One region of the Massilia sp. DJPM01 genome, then DNA from elsewhere that is predicted to be linked to it. Evidence: riboswitches for the same ligand, from Rfam matches in the RefSeq annotation. Region 1 holds a riboswitch; each other region holds the start of a gene.
What was found. A riboswitch is a leader RNA that binds a small molecule or an ion and turns the genes downstream of it on or off. The one in region 1 is predicted to bind cobalamin.
Positions count from the first base shown of each region.

Region 2: it holds a riboswitch for cobalamin, as region 1 does, so the genes downstream of both, PO883_RS23790 (CbtB domain-containing protein) here and PO883_RS16425 (TonB-dependent receptor) in region 1, are expected to answer to the same signal.
Region 3: it holds a riboswitch for cobalamin, as region 1 does, so the genes downstream of both, PO883_RS06780 (TonB-dependent receptor) here and PO883_RS16425 (TonB-dependent receptor) in region 1, are expected to answer to the same signal.
Region 4: it holds a riboswitch for cobalamin, as region 1 does, so the genes downstream of both, PO883_RS30290 (TonB-dependent siderophore receptor) here and PO883_RS16425 (TonB-dependent receptor) in region 1, are expected to answer to the same signal.

Region 1 is NZ_JAQOZV010000023.1:58,415-62,824, forward strand. It holds gene PO883_RS16420 (cobalamin-binding protein) at 1-752, opposite strand, end outside; gene PO883_RS16425 (TonB-dependent receptor) at 752-2,743, opposite strand; cobalamin riboswitch at 2,821-2,970, opposite strand; gene PO883_RS16430 (M1 family metallopeptidase) at 3,091-4,410, shown strand, end outside.
Region 2 is NZ_JAQOZV010000043.1:25,585-29,994, forward strand. It holds gene PO883_RS23775 (cobaltochelatase subunit CobN) at 1-1,326, opposite strand, end outside; gene PO883_RS23780 (ferredoxin) at 1,313-1,651, opposite strand; gene PO883_RS23785 (CbtA family protein) at 1,655-2,407, opposite strand; gene PO883_RS23790 (CbtB domain-containing protein) at 2,398-2,595, opposite strand; cobalamin riboswitch at 2,746-2,973, opposite strand; gene PO883_RS23795 (hypothetical protein) at 3,028-3,393, opposite strand; gene PO883_RS23800 (hypothetical protein) at 3,461-3,826, opposite strand; gene PO883_RS23805 (YfaP family protein) at 3,965-4,410, opposite strand, start outside.
Region 3 is NZ_JAQOZV010000007.1:12,779-17,188, forward strand. It holds gene PO883_RS06780 (TonB-dependent receptor) at 1-1,686, opposite strand, end outside; cobalamin riboswitch at 2,046-2,259, opposite strand; gene PO883_RS06785 (PLP-dependent aminotransferase family protein) at 2,360-3,781, shown strand; gene PO883_RS06790 (ion channel) at 3,778-4,410, opposite strand, start outside.
Region 4 is NZ_JAQOZV010000073.1:8,147-12,556, reverse strand. It holds gene PO883_RS30295 (iron ABC transporter permease) at 1-360, opposite strand, end outside; gene PO883_RS30290 (TonB-dependent siderophore receptor) at 368-2,233, opposite strand; cobalamin riboswitch at 2,318-2,540, opposite strand; gene PO883_RS30285 (histidine phosphatase family protein) at 2,535-3,080, opposite strand; gene PO883_RS30280 (adenosylcobinamide-GDP ribazoletransferase) at 3,083-3,874, opposite strand; gene cobT (nicotinate-nucleotide--dimethylbenzimidazole phosphoribosyltransferase) at 3,885-4,410, opposite strand, start outside.

The sequences.
Region 1 (4,410 bases):
AACAGGGTTTTGTAAGGCGCCCAGATCGCCAGGCCCTGTTCCGAGGCGTCGTGCGGTTCGCTGCCGACGATCGCTTCCGGATTGGCCTGCAACACCGCCTCGATGCCAACCGAGGGCGCCTTGAGCGCCAGCGCGGCGAAGATATTCTCGCCGCCGCACAGGCGGATGGCGTCGCTGGCGATCTGCTGGCCATTGAGGGTGTACAGCGGCTTTTCCCACACCTGGTAAAACACCTTGACCGGCGCTCGCTTGCTGTAGCGCGCCTCCAGCGCCGCGATGCGGGCGCGGAACGACGCTGCCGCCGCCTGCGCCACTGTTTCAGTGCCGAGCAGCTGGCCGAAGCGCAGCATGCTGCCGGCCACCTGGTCCATCCGCGCCGGCTCGCTGTAAAACATTGGAATGCCGAGCTGGCGCAGTTGCTCCAGCTGGCGCGCCGTGTTCCCGCTCTGCCAGACCACCAGCAGGTCGGGTTTGAGCGCCAGCACGCGTTCGATGTCGATCTGGCTGTTGTCGCCGACCAGCGGGATGCCGCGGGCGGCCGGCGGATAGTCGCTGTAGCTCATCGCCCCGACGATGCGCGCGCCGCCGCCGGCCGCGAACAGCAGCTCGGTGACGTGCGGCGCCATCGACACGATGCGCCGGGCCGGCGCGGCCAGCAGCACGCGCCGGCCGGCGTCGTCGACCACCGTGATCGCGGCGCCGGCAAGGCCAGCCCACAGGGCCAGCGCGGCGAACAGGAAGCGCTGGCGCATCAGAAGTCGTAGCGCGCCGACACCTTGAGCTGGCGCCCGTCGCTCGGGTAGATGCCGCTGTTGCAGCCGTAGGCATTGCTGGTGTAATGCTTGTCGGCCAGGTTCAGGCCCGCCACCGCGAATTCCCAGGCGCCGACCTGGCGCGCGTAACGGGCCTCGAAGGTGGTGCTCGATGCCATGAGCGCACCGCAGTTGTTGGCGAAGTCGGCGCCGAAACGCTGGCTGCCGGCCCATTGAAAGCCGATATCGGCACTGTGGCCATTGCCCGGAACCCAGGCCAGGCGCGCCGAGACCACGTTCTTCGGTACCAGCACCATCTCGCGCCCGGCGTTCGGGCCGCCGGTGAAGCGCGCCAGCACGTGCTGCCAGTTGCCGCTCACGCGCCAGTCGCGCGCGATGCTGGCGTGGACATCGAACTCCACGCCTTTGCGCTCGGTCGGATCGAGGTTGGTGTTGGCGCCGTAGCCGCCGTTCACGGTCGGGTCGTAGAAAATCTCGTTATGCAGCTGATGGCGGAATACGCGCGTATTCGCGCCCAGGGCCGCGTCGCCGTAAGCTAAGCCCAGTTCCAGGTCACGCGAGGTTTGCGGCGCCAGCACGCCGGGCGCGGCGCGGTAGCCGTTCTCGTCGACATTGGCTACGCGGTAGCTGCGCCCTGCCTTGGCGTACAGGTTCACCAGCGGCATGACATCAACGCTGCCCTGCACTTCCCAGGCGTTGAGGGTGGTCTTGCTGGCGTACGGCGCGGCGAAGGCGCGCGCGTCGGTGGCATCCTTCTCGAAGCGTTCGCGGCGCGCGCCCACGGCCACGCGGGCCTTGTGCGCGCCGCCGAACTTGAGCTCGTCGCGCACATACAGCGCCCTCGATTTTTGCGTGGCGTCGGCATCCGAATACTCCGAATCGGTCACGCGCGACCACTTGACCAGGTCCACGCCGGCCACCAGCTCATTGAGCACGCCGCCCATTTGCGCCAGATGGCGCAGGCGCGGCGAAAACTGGGTCTGGGCGCTGTCATAGGTCGCCTTCGAGGCCATGCGCTTGCCCTCGATGGTGTAGAAATAGGTCGAACCGGCGGTGCGCTCGCGGCGCGACAGTTCGGCAGCCAGGTCGACGCTGCCGACGCGCTGCTCCACGAACGCGGTCAGGCGGTCCGAATCGAGCGCGCCGATATCGTCAGGCGTATTGGCCTGGCGCGGGTTCTCGCCGAACTGGCGTGCGCTCAGGGCGCCCGGCAAGTCCGACTCCTGGCGCGCGCGGTCGTAGCGCACCCCGGCGCGGCCGCCCTGGTAAGCCCACTGGGCGCCGCCGCTGAAGGTATCGAGCGCGAACTCGTTATGGTCACGGTAATTGTCGGTGCGCTGGCTGCCGACCGACGCGTCGAGCGCGAAGCCGTTCCACGACTGGGCCATGGCGGCGCGCAGGTCGCGCAGGCCGAACTGGCCGGCTTCGGCGCGCAGCATGCCGCGCCGGCCATTGGCCTCGGGGCGGCGCGTGACGATGTGGATCACGCCGCCGGTGGCGCCTTCGCCATACAGCACGCTGGCGCCGCCGCGAATGATTTCGATGCGTTCGACGGTCTCGATCGGGATCGACGACAGCGTCGCATTGCTCAATTCACTCTCGGACATGCGCACGCCGTCGAGCGTGACCACCATGTTCTGGCTGCTGTTGGTGCCGAAGCCGCGCAGGTCGAGACTGAAATCGGGCGAGCCGTCCAGGCTCTGGCGGCCGTACACGCCGCCGATCTGGCGGATGGCCTGGTTGACGTCGGCCGCACCGGCGCGGCGGATCTCGTCGGCGCTGATGACGGTCGCGCCGATCGGGGCCAGCGCCGGGTCGCTGGCGAAGCGGGCGCCGGTCACGGTCACGGCGGGCAGGGTTTGGGTTTCAGCGGACAGCGCGGCGCTGGACAGGAAACACAGGGACAGGGCGAAAACCAGCGCGAGCGGCCTGGCGGAGAGCGCGCGGCGCGGCGATACTGCAGAAATCATGATGTCGTCTTCAGAAAAAAGAGTCCTGGCCTGCGTCCCCGCAAGCCGGATTGCACGGAACCGACGCGCGTTGCGGCATCGGGTCCACCTGTTTTGGCCGGTATCCGGGCTCGCCAGCCATCGTGATCGATGGCTGGCAGTACCGTTGCGGGGGCAGCACACTGGGTGTTTCCCGTTTAACTGCCGGCGTGAGGACGCGGGCGGGCACCAAAACTGCGCCATTATAATCGGATACGCCAGCGGGACTGCGGCCCGGCGGGCGTTGTGGCATGCTGTGCGGCCGGCTGGCCGCCTGGCTGCCGGCCCCCTCTACCCCATCGCAAGCGCCCAGCGGCGCAGGAGAATGCATGCAAGCGCGTACCCGAACCATGGCCCTCAAGGCGCTCCTGCTGGCGGCAGCCGCCATCGCCGGCGCCGAGCTGCTGGCCCAGGGCGACATCACCATCACCCCGATCCCGCAACCGGTGACCGACGTCGGCATCGGCCTGGCCCTGCCGTCGGCCAGCGCGGTGAGCGTGCCGAGCGCCCCGGATGCGTGGGGCGGGCCGCGCAGCGGCAGCGAAGCGACCCTGTCGGAGCGCGTGGTCGACTACCGCATCGAAGCCACGCTCGACCCGGTCGCCCACACGGTCGACGGCAAGCAGAAGCTCACCTGGCGTAACCGCAGCAAGGAGACCGTGCGCAGCGTCTACCTGCACCTGTACATGAACGCCTTCAAAAATGCCGGCAGCACCTACTTCACCGAACAGCGCGAGGCCGGCGGCAGCGTCACCACCGCCCCCGGCGAATGGGGCCAGATCGACCTGCGCAGCGTGACCCAGGGCGGGGCCAAGGTCGACTGGTCGTTCGTCCATCCCGACAACGGCCCGGCCTCCGACCAGACGGTGGTGCGCTTCGACCTGCCGGCGCCGGTGGCGCCGGGGGCGTCGACCAGTTTCGACATGTCCTTCCTGACCCAGCTGCCGCGGGTGGTGAGCAGCACCGGCTACTTCGGCAGCTTTCACCTGGTGGGCCAGTGGTTCCCCAAGATCGCCGTGCTGGAACTGCCGGGCGAACGCGGCGCCACCCGGACCCGCTGGAACGCCCACGAATATCACCATGAGACCGAGTTCTACGCCGACTTCGGCCGCTTCGACGTCAAGCTGACCGCGCCCAAGGGCTACACCGTGGGCGCGACCGGCGAGCTGCAGGGCGCGCCGGTGGAGCGCGGCGGCATGCTGACCCACCACTACGTGCAGGGCGACGTCCACGATTTCGCCTGGACCGCCGACAAGCGCACCGCCCAGCCCCTGCGCGCCACCTGGAGCGCGCCGGGCAGCCCGCTTGTACAGCTGTCGGTGCTGTTCCCGCCCGACCGCGCGGCCAGCGCCGCACCGGCGCTCAAGGCAGCCACCGATGCGCTGACCTATTTTTCAAAAACGCTGGGGCCGTATCCGTACAAGACGCTGACCATCGTGATCCCGCCGTTCAATGCCGACGAAGCCGGCGCCATGGAGTACCCGACCTTCATCACCACCGCCGGCCACGACAAGGTGGTGCCGCAGACGGCCGCCGCCTTCGACCTCGATTTCGTCACCATCCACGAAGTCGGCCACGGTTACTTCTACGGCATCCTGGCCTCCAACGAATTCGAAGAACCGCTGCTCGACGAAGGCTTGAACGAATTC
Region 2 (4,410 bases), on a different contig from region 1:
GTAAATCTGGTCGTACGAACAGCGTGCCACCAGGTCGTGAATCAGGGTGGTGCCGTCGGCAGGCGGCTGGCCGACATCGTAGCCGGCGGCGCGCATGGCGTCGAGAATGCGCATCAGCGAGGCCGGCGCGTCCAGTCCGACCGCATTGCCGATCTGCGAAGCCTTGCTGCTCGAATTGGTGAACATGAAGGCAACGCGCTTCTCGGCGTTCGGTACCTGCTTGAGGCGTGCAAAGCGCGCGGCGACGCCGGCCACGCGCGCCACCCGGTCCGGCACCGGTTCGTATTCGACCGCGTCGCCCTGCAAGCCGGCGGCGCGCGACTTGAACGACACTGGCGCGGTGATGATGCGCCCGTCGAATTCGGGCAGCACCACGTTCATGGCAGTATCGAGCGGATTGAGGCCGCGCGCGGACTGCTCCCATTGCGGCAGGGTCATGCCGCTGGTGATGGCTTGCAGCACCGGCACGTTCAGCGCTTCCAGCACGCCGACCGACCATCCGGCAGGCGTGGGGCCGCCGGGCGTGATCTCGCCCATCGCAAACGAGGTGGTGTTGATCAGCACATCGATATGCACGCCGCGCGCGTCGCTGAAGTAGCGCAGCGCGTCGGGCAGTGTCCCGCCAGCGCCGGCGCCGCTGCGCAAGGAGGACGTGAACACCGGCAGCACGTTCATGCCACGCTTTTCCAGCGCGTCCAGCAGCGCGTCGATGAAGCGCGTGTTCCCGCTCATCCAGTGCGCGCGGTAGAACACGATGCCGGCACTCGGCGCACCGGACTTGCGCAGCGCCAGCCAGTCGTCGATGCCGGCGCCTTGCGCCAGGTCCGGGTGATAGATGCCGTGTTCCGGCAGCGGCAGCGCGGTTTCAAAGCCAAAGCCAGTCAGCAGCAGATGGTCGGACAGGTAGCGCAGCAACTGCGCCAGGTTGCCGCTGCCGCCGCAATGGAAGTAATTCAGGGTCTGTTGCAGCACGTCGGGGGCGACGGTCGATACCGCAGCCAGCTCGGGATCGGGCTCGCCGGTGCCGCTGATTGCAATCAGGTGCTGGCCGTGGCGGCGCGCGTGGCTGACCAGGTCGGTAAACCCGGGCACGCTGCCAAGCCGCCCGAGCACGCGCAGGATGATGATGCGCGCGCCCTGCACCTCGCGCGCGAGCAGCGCCGTGGCGCCGCCGTCGGCATCGAGCCCCTGCAGGCTCACGCCCGCCACCGCGCCGAATTCCGGCGGCAGCTGGCCTGTTGCGTGGTGCAGGACAGCCAGGTCGTTCGATGCATGGGTAAGCAGCGCGATGTGCGCCGGGCCTTGAGGAAAATCAGATGATGTCATTGTCCGCCACGAGTGTGTCGCCTTCGCAGATGCGATGGAAAATCAGGTCCGCCACTTCGGCGCCGCCGATCAGGTGCTCGGCCACGATGCGCCCGGCCGCCGCTTCGTCGACGCGGCGGTACCACACACCTTCCGGATACACCACCACGATCGGCCCTTCATTGCGGCACGCGACCATGCAATGCGTGCGGGTGCGCTTGACGCACAGCTCCGGATGCGCGTCGATCTCGCGCCCCATGTGCTCGAAAACGGCCTGCGCCTGCACGCCGTTTTCGGTGCAGCGCGGGCCCACGCACATGAAAACGTGCCGGTCATGGGTACGCATCGGTCAGCCGAATTTCTTGTAGCAGTAGCCAGCCAGCGCGCCCATGGCCAGCCAGAAGGCGGCGTTGGCCAGCAAGGTCGCGTACAGGAAGCTGCGCGCCAGGTCGGGCGGTGCACTGCTCGAATGGACTGCGGGCTGGGGCGATCCGACCAGGTGCGGCACGAACAGCAGCAGCGCGCCAGCGATCCTGAGCGGCCAGTTCCTGGCGAAGACCAGCAGCGCCAGCCCGCCGGCGCTGGCCATGACGGTAGCGGTCCACCACATCTGGCGCGCCAGCAGGGGCGCCGCGACGGTGCCGGGCAGCTCGGGCGGCAAGCCGACCGAAGGCGCCACGAAGAACGCCGTGTAGCCGGCCGCGCCCCACAGCAGGCCCGCGCGCCAGCCGCTCGCGCCGCCATGCAGGCTGATGGCAGCCGCCAGCAGCAGCGCGAAGCCGACGCCCGCGCTGATATTGGCTACCGCCGTGTAGAAGGTGCGCTCCAAGCCGTCGTCCGGCTGCCAGCCGCCATGTTCATGGGCGCCCTCTTGCGCGTGCTCGTGCGGGGTGGCGTCGGCGTGGCTGTGCGGTGCGGCCACCTCCAATGGCTTCGGCGCGGCGCTCTCGAACACCTCCGCCTGCAGGATGATGGGCGCCACTTGCAGTTGCTGAACGCCGGTCAGCAGCAGGCCGGCCAGGACGCCGGCCGCCGCTGCGCTGGCGAGAATGCGGTTGAAGGTTCCCAGGCCTGCTGCGGGCGCGGTACGAATCAGTGGCATGGGAAGCCGGCCGAGTGGCGGCTGTCGTGCGCGGCGTTGTGCAGCGCTTCCATCGAGGCGAAGCCGGCGCCGAACAGCAGCACGGCGCCAAGGCTGGCAGCGCACATGGCTTGCACGATGCGCTCCTTGATGGCGGCAAACGGGACTTGTTCATCGGCGGTGGTGATGACGCTGCGGATCGACGACATGGCATTCCTTCCTAAAGCACTGCGCATAGAGCCTGGCCAATGCAGACGCGCGCGTCTTGCCATGGCCGGCAACCGGGGGCTTGTACGGGGAGAAGGAACATAAGATGGGATGCGGAACGCAGCGATCCACCTGGATCGCCCTCCGCGATACAAACGACTTACCGCTTCGGCTGGTTTCCGGGCTGGCGAGTGGTGGGGCAAACGCCCTCTTCCCGGATATGCGCCTTCCCATGCTAAGCACAGTGGCATCATGCACATCCTTGACTCGCTTACCGTTGCGGGGGCAGCGCCGGCTTTGCCTCCTTTGGAGGATCGCACCGGCTTCCCATTTAATCCGGCAAACGATCGTTTGCCAGAACCAGAAGCTTGACTACCGGCGAAGTATAGGTCTGGACTATATAAAATGCAAGGTTGTGCGTATCGGGCGGGGACTTACCAATCGCGCCATTGCTCGGTGATGTCCTCGTCGGCTTCCAGGCCGGCGTCCTTGGCGATCAGGAAGATGATGTCGCACAGGCTTTCGCGCTCTTCGGTCTCGATCATGCTGGCGCGTTCATCGAGCGCATTGAGGGCCAGGACGACGCGTTCGACTTCTTTCATGATCGCGGCCGGGGCGGCGGGTTTGGGGAGCTTTTCCACGGCGGCGGCGTAGGTGTCGAGAATGCTGGCGCATTCGTCGATCTCGGCCTGGGTGTACGGTGCTTCGCTAGCCGGGTCTTCGGCGCAGCGCCGCATGTAGGCAGCCATCTCGCCTAACAGGCGGGCGCGGATCGAGGCGATGCTGGGATTGGGATGCATGGGGCGGCACTCCTGCATGGTTTTGGGAGTGCCAATGTAGCATGAAGCGGCGCGCCGCCGCGCCACCTTACTCGCTGAATTCGATGTCCATCTGCTTGCCGTCGTAGCAAAATGTCATCTGCTCGCCCTCTTCATCGCGGATTTCCAGCACACCGCCGGCTTCGACGAACGGCCCGAGCGTGTCGAACAGGCGAATGAGCCAGTTGGTAATGATGTCGATGTCGCCGCCATCGATCAGCAGCGCGCCTTCCTGGCGCTGGCTGGTGAAGCCGATCGATTCAAGGAATGCCGGGAAATCGCGTTCGGCGCGTGCGCGCTCGGCGAAAAAGGAGTCGCAACCTTCGAACGATGTGCGAATCGCGTTGAACGCCGCCGGCTGCCTGGCGTTCCTGATAACGATGCTGGCATCGTAGATCCATGCTGCAGTACTCACTTGCACTCCCGTTTCGTCAGAATGGCCATCGCGGTCCATGCGCAGCCAGGATCATATTTCCTGCCGACAGTTTTACATGCCGTTCAAAAACTGTCAAAGCGTCGATGCGGGGCGTTGTTTTCAGAGCTTGGCGGCGGGTCACGGAAACACGAATGACTTGACCAATGTCAGCTCCCCCGGCGCGCGCAACGGCACGCGGACCACTTCCTGGCGCTCGTTCGGCGAATTTTCGTTGGTGATGATGGCCACCTGCGCGACCGTCAGGATGCCGGTGTCCTGGCCGGCCCCGTAGTAGTTCACGTAGACGTGGTAGTTCCCTTTCGGCGGCGCGGCGCTCGAAAAAATCTCCGGCCCGTAGCCGGTGGTGACGTCGACATCGAGCGCACCGCCGTTGGGCATCACGCGGTTGCCGTACCAGGAATGTCCGCCGTCCGGCGCGACCACGTGCAGGTCGACGTCGGTGCCGGGACTGTCCCACGACAGCACCACACGCAGGCGCGACTGGGTCTTGCCGGCGTACGAGTCGAGGAACTGGCTGCGGCTGCGCGCCTTGCCGTCGGGCGAGCGCACCTCTACGCTGTTCG
Region 3 (4,410 bases), on a different contig from region 1:
GGCCACGTCGCCATCGATGGTCAGGCTGTGATTCGGCGTATAGGAATTGGACCATTCCAGGCCATGGCGCTTGGATGCGCCGCGCGCTTCGGTCACCCCGGCGTCGCCGACGAACACCAGCTCCGACGCGGAACTGATCTGCCACAGCGACACGCTGCTGGTCCAGCCTTTCAGGGGCCGCGTGCGCGCTCCCAGCTCGCCGCCGGTGGAGCGGGCGAACAGCGCCAGCCGGTCGGCCGGGCTGCCGTCGGACGGATGGGTGCTGGATGTCGCGCCGCGCACGTCGTTACTGTGAAAGCCGTGACCCCAGTTGGCATACAGCTCGGTATTGGCTCGCTCGCCGAACGGCCCAAACACCACGCTCACCTTGGGACTGGTCTGGCCCGCGCTGGCCGTGCCGCCGTTGCCAAGGTTAAAGCGCCCGCCGGTGGCGCTGGTGTCGGCCGAAATCTGGTCGCGCCGCAGGCCGATCGTACTGCGCAGCCAGGGCGTCCACTGGCGGCGCGCCTCGACGAACAGGCCCGCCGCCGTCTCGCGCAGGCAGTCTTGGCGCACCGTGTTGGTACGCACCCGGTCGATGGTTTCGTACAGGCCGACGTTGTCGACGCGGTCCTGGCGCAGCTGGACGCCGGCGCTCAATTCAACGTCGCGCAGCTGCCAGTTGTGGCGCGCATCGAGGCCCCAGGTCACGCGGCTGTCGGCCTGCTCGTGCTGGTCGGCGCTGGCGCCGCTGATAAAACCGGACGGCGTGGCAAAGTAGTTCAGGCCATAGTCGACCACGTACGCGCGCACCTTGCTGGCGCCGGCCGTGCCGCTGGCGGCCCACTCGCCGGACAGGCTGTAACGGTGGGTCACGCCGCCATCGCTGGGCGAGAGCGCGCCGAAGCGGCCGATCTCGCCGTTTAAAATGGCGCGTTCCGGCACATGCTCGGTGGCGCGCCAGTCAGACTGGTAAGCCATGAGCGTGACCGCCACGCCGTTGTCGATGCTGCCGTTCGACGCGCGCAGCACCGCATTGCGCTTGCGCAGATTGGCCGGTTGGTCCCACGGCCCGTCATTGCCGGCAAACTCGAACGCGCCCAGCATATCCATTCCGCCCAGCTGCACACTACCTGCGGCCAGCACGCGCCGGTAGCGGTGCTCGCCCAGGCTGACATCGAGCAGCGGCGCCTTGAGCGTGCGCTGGTACTCGATGCGCGCCGAGCCAGTGCTGGAAAAATCGCCATCGTCGGCCGCGTAAACGCCTTTGCGGTACTGGATATGCGAGATCAGCTCCGGCATCAGGAAATTGAGGTCCATATAGCCCTGGCCGTGCGCGTGGCTGGCCACGTTGACCGGCATGCCCAGCACACTGGTCGCGAAATCGCTGCCGTGGTCGAGGTTATAGCCACGCAAAAAATACTGGTTCGCCTTGCCGTCGCCGGAATGCTGGGTGACGATCACCCCGGGCACGGTTTCCAGCAGCTCCGCCGTGCGCAGCAAGGGGCGCACGGCCAGCTGGCGCAGGCTGACCGTGCCCTCGGTGGCCGAATCGGCGACGCCCGGCGGGGCCGCCCGGTTGCCCGGCACCAGCACCTCCTGCATCACCGGAGCATCCGGCATGGCCGGTGCCTCGGCCGCGAACGCCAGCCGGACGGCCGCGACCGACGTCGCCAGCAGACATGTTTGAAACTTTAATTTACGCATGCGATTACTTTCTTGAATCCATAGAAGATCAAGGCACATCGCGAGGAAAAATCACGCCAACTTGCACTTCGACAAAAATCTCCCCACCGGGGTCTGACCTCTGACTCGAAACATTTTGCGCGCGACAACGCAAAATCTGGGACTTTCCCAAATTTTGTTGAATAAAATGCCATCACGAACGTGCTTAATTGGGGACTGCCCCAGTCAAGCAACTAATTTCTAATCAGAGGTCAGACCCCGGTTGGGCGTTGGCTTGTGGGCGCGCAGGAGCGCATGGCCGGGGCGCAAGGCGGCCGGCCGTCACAAGGCAATGCTTCGATGTCGACTGCAAATGGACAAAACCACTCCCCGGGTTTTGCACCAGTACTTAACGCCATGGCCGGTCTTCTGGCTCGCCGTCATCCTCGGCTGTCCTTGCCTTCCCATGCGGTGCACAGTGGCGTTTGAACAGCGTCGTCAGGCCTACAGCAGCGGGGGCTGCGCCGGATTGTCAGAGAGGGCTTCTCTTGTCACCGGCTTCCCGTTTCACACTCCGGCAGAAAAGCGGAGCGCACCTTGGCGTATGTTGTCCATTTTACCTCGACCGGCGTGCCGCTGGGAATGCCAGGCGCGGAAATATGATTTAAGATGCAGCACTTCTCCCACCTCGCCCCCGCCTGGCCCTGGCCGCACCATGAAACTTTATGAAGCGCTCGCGCGCGATATCTCCGAATCGATCCTCAACGGCGTGCTGCAGCCGGGCGACCGCCTGCCGTCCGTGCGCAAGACCAGCGCCAGCCGCGGGGTGAGCCCGGCCACCGTGTTCGAGGCCTATTACACGCTCGAAGCCCAGGGCCTGGTGCGCTCGCGCGAGCGCTCCGGCTATTTCGTCAGCGTCGGCGCCGCGCGCCTGCCGCCAGAACCGGATACGGCGTCGCGTCCGGCCGAAGATGCGCTGCCGATCGCCATGAGCGAACGCGTGTTCGACCTGCTGGAAACGACCATGCGGCGCGATGTGGTGCCATTCGGTTCAGCCTTTCCCAGCCCGCTGCTGTTCCCGCTGGCGCGCCTGGCGCGCATGATGAGCACCAGCGTGCAGCAGCTCGACCCGTGGGCCAGCGTCGACGATCTCACCCCGGGCAACGCGCGCCTGCGGCGCCAGATTTCGCTGCGCTACCTGATCGACGGGATGTCCGTGCCGGCCGACGAGATCATCGTCACCAACGGCGCGCTGGAAGCATTGAGCCTGTGCCTGATGGCGGTGGCGCGCCCCGGCGACGCGGTGCTGATCGAGTCACCCGCCTTTTACGGCGCGCTGCAGGCGATCGAGCGCCAGGGCCTGGAGGCAATCGCGGTGCCGACCCACCCGCGCGACGGCATGGACCTGGGCGCGGCCGAACGCGCGCTCGAACGGCACCGCCCCAAGGCGTGCTGGCTGATGACGAACTTCCAGAATCCCCTCGGCAGCCTGATGCCCGACGAGAACAAGCGCGACCTGGTGCGCCTGCTGGCGCGCTACCAGGTGCCGCTGATCGAGGATGATGTCTTCGGCGAGCTGTATTTCGGCGACAAGCGCCCGCTGCCAGCCAAGGCGTTCGATACCGAGGGCCTGGTGATGCACTGTTCGTCATTCTCGAAATGCCTGGCGCCCGGCTACCGGGTCGGCTGGGTGGCGGCCGGACGCTACACGCGCCAGCTGGCGCGCCAGAAGCTGGCCAGCACCCTGACCACCTGCGCGCCGGCCCAGGGCGCGCTCGCGCTGTACCTGGAAAAAGGCGGCTACGACCGCCATCTGCGCCTGCTGCGCCACACGCTCGCGTCGCAGCAGGCGGTATTCATGGACGCCGTGCGGCGCCACTTCCCGCACGGCACGCGCGTGACGCGCCCCAAGGGCGGCTATCTGCTATGGCTGGAACTGCCGGGCGGGGTCGATGCGCTGGCGCTGCACGCGGCCGCGCTGGCCGAGGGCATCAGCGTCGCCCCAGGACCGATCTTTTCGCCGCAGCCGGGGTTTGAAAACTGCCTGCGCCTCAATTACGGCCATGCCTGGGACGCGCGCGCCGAGGCGGCACTGGCCACCATCGGGCGCATCGTGCAGGCACAGATGGCGCGCTAGCCGCGTCCATCCTTGCTCTGCTGCAGGGTGAAGCCGATCAGGCGCGACACCACCGCCGCCAGGTAAATCAGGCCGACGAACATCTCGACGCTGGCCAGCGCGCGCGCATGCGCCGTGAGCGGAATCACGTCGCCGATGCCGGTGCTCGATAGCAGCGCGAAGCTGAGGTAATTGAGTTCGGTCCAGGTGCGCGCGTCGGCCGCGTTGACGGCGGCGGCGTAAGTCCCGGGATGCATGGCTTGCACCAGCACGAACAGGTGCGTGAAGCCCCACGCGATCAGGGTGAAGGTGGCACCGGCGGCGAACAGTTCGTCGGTGGTGGCGAGACGGTCTTCCATCATGTAGGCGATCAGGCTGGCCGCGGCGTAGAAGTAGAACAGCGCTTCGAGCGCGGACGACCATGGCAGCAGGCCGTCGCGCCCGAATGCCATCTGCAGCACCAGCAGCACGATGACCGGCAAGGCGATGCCGGCGCTGATCCAGGCGTGGCCGGGCGTGCGCCGTACCATGCGCGTGGTGAAGCCGAGCACCACGATGCCGAAGGCGTTGAACACCACCAGCCCGCTCGGCGTCGATTCGATGAAGGGATACAGCAGCATGCCGAGCAGCTGCACCATCAACAGGATGGC
Region 4 (4,410 bases), on a different contig from region 1:
GGCCCACATGAACAGCAGCGCGGCCAGCGCGCCGACCGAGGCGCCGGCCGAGATGCCGAGTACATATGGCTCGGCCAGGGGATTGCGCAGCAAGGCTTGCATCATCACCCCGGCCAGCGCGAGCGCGCCGCCGGTGACAAATGCCACCAGTGCGCGCGACAGGCGCAGGTCGAGCAGGGTGGCGGCCAGGGTCGAAGTATCGCCTTTCGCAAGCGCCATCAGCGCGCCCGGCATCTCCGCCAGGGGGACCGGCACCGAGCCGACCATCCCGGCGATGACCAGGCTTGCCAATGCCAGCAAGGAGAGCGCCGTGATGACGACGCTGGCCCGGTGGCGCATAGTGCGAAAGAACGGATGCATGCGATTCCTATTTGCTGCCGTAGCGGATGCCGGCAAACACCTGTCGGCCGGCGGTGGCGTAATTGCGCGCCGTTTCATACTGTTTGCCGGCGGCGTTGTTCAACCGTAGCACGGCTGACCAGTCAGGTGCAAAGCGATATTCGCCAAACAGGTTCACCAGCCCGTAGCCAGGCAGCGTGTTGCGGTTGGCCAGGTCATCGAAGCGCTTGCCGGATAACTGAACGCCAGCGCCGGCGGTCAGCGCGCCCGCACTGTATTCGATGGCGAACTTGGCGTGGCGTTTGGCGCGCCGCTGCAGGCTTTTGCCGGTGGTGTCGTCGCGCGGGTCTTGCAGGTCGAGCGAGCCGCTCATGTCGAAGGCGCCCATGCGGGTGCGTGCGCCAAGGCTGATGCCCTCCAGGGTGGCGCGGTTGACGTTGTACGCGCAGCCATAGGGATGCGTATCCTGCTGGACCGGGCAGATGCTGGTGTTGACCAAGAGGTCGGTCAGGCGGTTGCGGTACCAGACCGCGCTGGCCTCAAGCGTACCATCGTTGTAATACACGCCGCCTTCGACGTTCTTGCCCTGTTCGGGCTTGTTGGTATCGACCCCGTAGCCCGGGTAGTACAGTTCATTGAAGGTCGGTGCGCGAAAGCTGGTGCCGGCGCTGGCGTTCAGGCGCAGCGCGCGCGTGAGCTTGTAGCCGTAGCCGATGCCGCCGGTGACCTTGGCGCCGTACTGGGTGCTGTCGTCGCGGCGCGCGCTGGCGCTGGCCAGATGGTTTCCGCGCTTGAGCGAGTAGGCGGCGGCCACCGAATTGGTCGCGCGGCTGGTGTTCAAGGCGCGCGTGGTGTCGGCGTACACGTCTTCCACGCGGCGCTCCAGCACCAGTTGCAGCAGGTCGCTGCCCAGGGCGATATCGTTTTGCATGCTGTAGGCGTGCAGGCGGGTATCGATGCGGTTGCTGCTCGTCGCACTGGAGAAGTTGACCGATTTGTCGTCCGCTTCGGAGGCTTGCAGGCTCACTTTCCAGTTGGGCGTGATCTCGTGTTTCGAATACACGGCGATGTTGTCCATGTTTTGCACGCTGCGCACGTCGAAGGGACCCGCGCCCGCATCGTACTGCGACTTAAGGTGGCTGTGCAGGTACAGCAGTCCCGCTTCGTGGCCCTTGGCCAGCACGATGCCCAGCTGGCCGGTGGCGCTGTCGCGCGCATAGCCGTCGTTGTCCTGGTTGTACGAGAAGTTGCCCGGTTTTGTCGTCGAGAAGCCTTCATCCTTGTCCTTCGACAGGCCAAAAGCGTAGCTGATGCTGTTTTCGCCTTCGCTGGCGCCGGCCACGCCGAATGCCATCGAACGGGCCTTGTCACTGCCCGCTTCCACGGCGGCCGTGACGGTTGGCGCACCGGCGCCGCGCCGGGTGAAAATCTGCACCACGCCGCCGATGGCGTCGGCGCCGTACATGGTGGCCAGCGGGCCGTAGACGATTTCGATGCGCTCGATGTTCGCCAGCGGCAGGGTGGCCCAGTTGGCGATGCCGATCGTGGACGAGCCAATGCGCACGCCGTCGACCAGCACCACGGTCTGTTTGGCGTCGCCGCCGCGAATGAATACCTGCGATGCGGCCCCCGGCCCGCCGTTACGGGTGATCTCGATGCCGCGCTGCTTTTGCAGCAGCTCGACGACGCTGCCCGCGCCCGAGCGCGCGATGTCTGTGGCGCTGATCAGCACATGGTCGCTCAGCACCTCGCTGGACGGCTGCGGCGCGCGCGTGGCGGTGATGACGACGGCGGCAACGGCCGTATCGGCGGCGCTGTCGGCCAGGGCACAAGGGGAGGTAAAAGCTAGCGCGAGCGACGTCAGGGCCGCGTGGCGTACAACAGGAAAGGTCATGACAAGTCTTCAGTGAATGCGATTGCGAGCAACCGGCCGACGTCCCCGTTGGCCAGATTGAAAAGAAGCGCGCGGACATGGCCGCACGCTTCCACCTGTTATGGCCGGTATCCGGGCTGGCAAATGCGGCCGTCTCACCTTCCCATGCCAAATGCACAGTGGTCAATCGAGGCGGCTCGTCGCCATGTCAGCGACATTTGCTTACCGTTGCGGGGGCAGCACACGTTGGCCTGTTGCAGGCTTCGTGTTTCCCAGTTTAACTGCGCTCATGGACATGGGCGCGGGCACCAAAACCCGATAATTATACACAGTCGATGATAACCGTCCCGCCGTAGGCGATGGCGTGGGGATGCTGCGCCGCTTCCAGCGCCATGGCTTCGGGACCCAGGCCGCGCGCGCGCGCCGACAGCAGGCGGATGGTGCCGGCGTGGCAGATGACGATGGCGCCGGGTGCTGGCACGCGCATGCGGTCGGCATAAAACGCCGACACGCGGCGCGCCATGTCGACCACGCTTTCGCCGCCGCCGGGGCGGTAGCCGGCCATGTCGGCGGCCCAGGCATCGACGCCGGCGCGCTCGATGTCGTCCCAGCGCCGCATTTCCCAGTCGCCGAAATCGAGTTCGGCCAGGCGCGTGTCATAGCGCACCGCTGCGCCGCCCAAGGCGGCCGCCAGGCCGGCGCAGCGCCGCAGGGGGCTGGAAAACAGCGGCATGCCAGCGGGCAGGGTGGCGCGCAGGGCGGGCAGGGCCAGCGCCTGCATGTCCGGATCGACAGCGAGGTCGGTGCGCCCGTAGCACACGCCGGGCGCGACCTGCGGCGCCAGGTGGCGTACCAGGTACAGGCGCATTCTTAGCCCCAGAGACCGTGATGGAAAAACGCCAGCAGTGCCAGATAGATGAGCACTTCGGCCACTTGCTGCACGGCGCCCAGGCAGTCGCCAGTGTATCCGCCGATGCGGCGCAGGCATTTGGCGCCCAGCCACCACGCCACCAGCGCGGCGCCGGTCACGCTGGTGAGCAGCGCAAGCCAGGGCAGCATGCCGGCCGTGGCCAGCGCCAGCGCGGGCACGCCGGCGCAGGCGCAGGCGATGCCGAATTCGCGGTTGCTCATATGCTGGGCCATCGGCTTGGCCTTGCCCTCGGCGCGCGCATACTCCATTTCCCAGATCAGGCTGACCGCCGCAAGGCGCGACAGGGGATGGGCGATGAACAGCGCCACGATGACGGCGGATGCGGGCAGAAACGATAGCAGGGTGCACTTGAGCGCCACCGTCAGCCCCATGCCGGCCGCGCCGTAGGTGCCGATGCGCGAGTCCTTCATGATCTCCAGCACCCGCTCGGTGCTCATGCCGCCGCCGAAACCGTCGCACATGTCGGCCAGGCCGTCCTCGTGGAAGGCGCCGGTCAGGTAGATCGCCGCCGCCGTCGACAGCAGCACCGCCACCGGCGCCGGCCACAGCCAGGCAGCGCAGGCGTAGACCGCCGCGGCCACGCTGGCCACCACCACGCCGACCAGCGGAAAATAGCGCGACGCGTGGTGCAGCCAGGACGGGTCGAATCCGACCCAGCCCGGAATCGGCACCCGCGTGAAAAATTGCAGCGCGATGAAGAACAGCCGGCACTGGTGCACGATGCTGGCCATGGCCTGGAACTTACGCCGACTGGCCGCTGACGCGCGCCGACTGGAAGGTGGCCATCTCGCCGAGGAAGTTGACGGCCGCGTGCAGCAGCGGCAGCGCCAGCGCGCAGCCGGTGCCTTCGCCCAGGCGCAGGCCGAGGTTGAGCAGTGGCTTGGCCTTGAGGTGATCGAGCATGCGCGCGTGGCCGGCTTCGTCCGAACAGTGCGAAAATACGCAGTAATCGAGGATGGCCGGCTGCAGGCGCGCCGCCACCAGCAGCGCGCTGCTGACGATGAAGCCGTCGATCAGCAGCACCATGCGCCGTTCGGCCGCCTTGAGCATGGCGCCGACGATCATGGCGATCTCGAAGCCGCCGAAGGTGGCCAGGATGTCGAGCGGCTCGCTCATCTCGCCATGCAGGGCGACCGCCGCCTCGATCACGTGTTGCTTGTGCAGCACGCCCTCGGGCGACAGACCCGTGCCGGCGCCGACGCAGTCAGCGACGGCCACGCCGGTCAGCTTGTGCATCAGGGCGGCGGCGGCGGTGGTGTTGCCGATG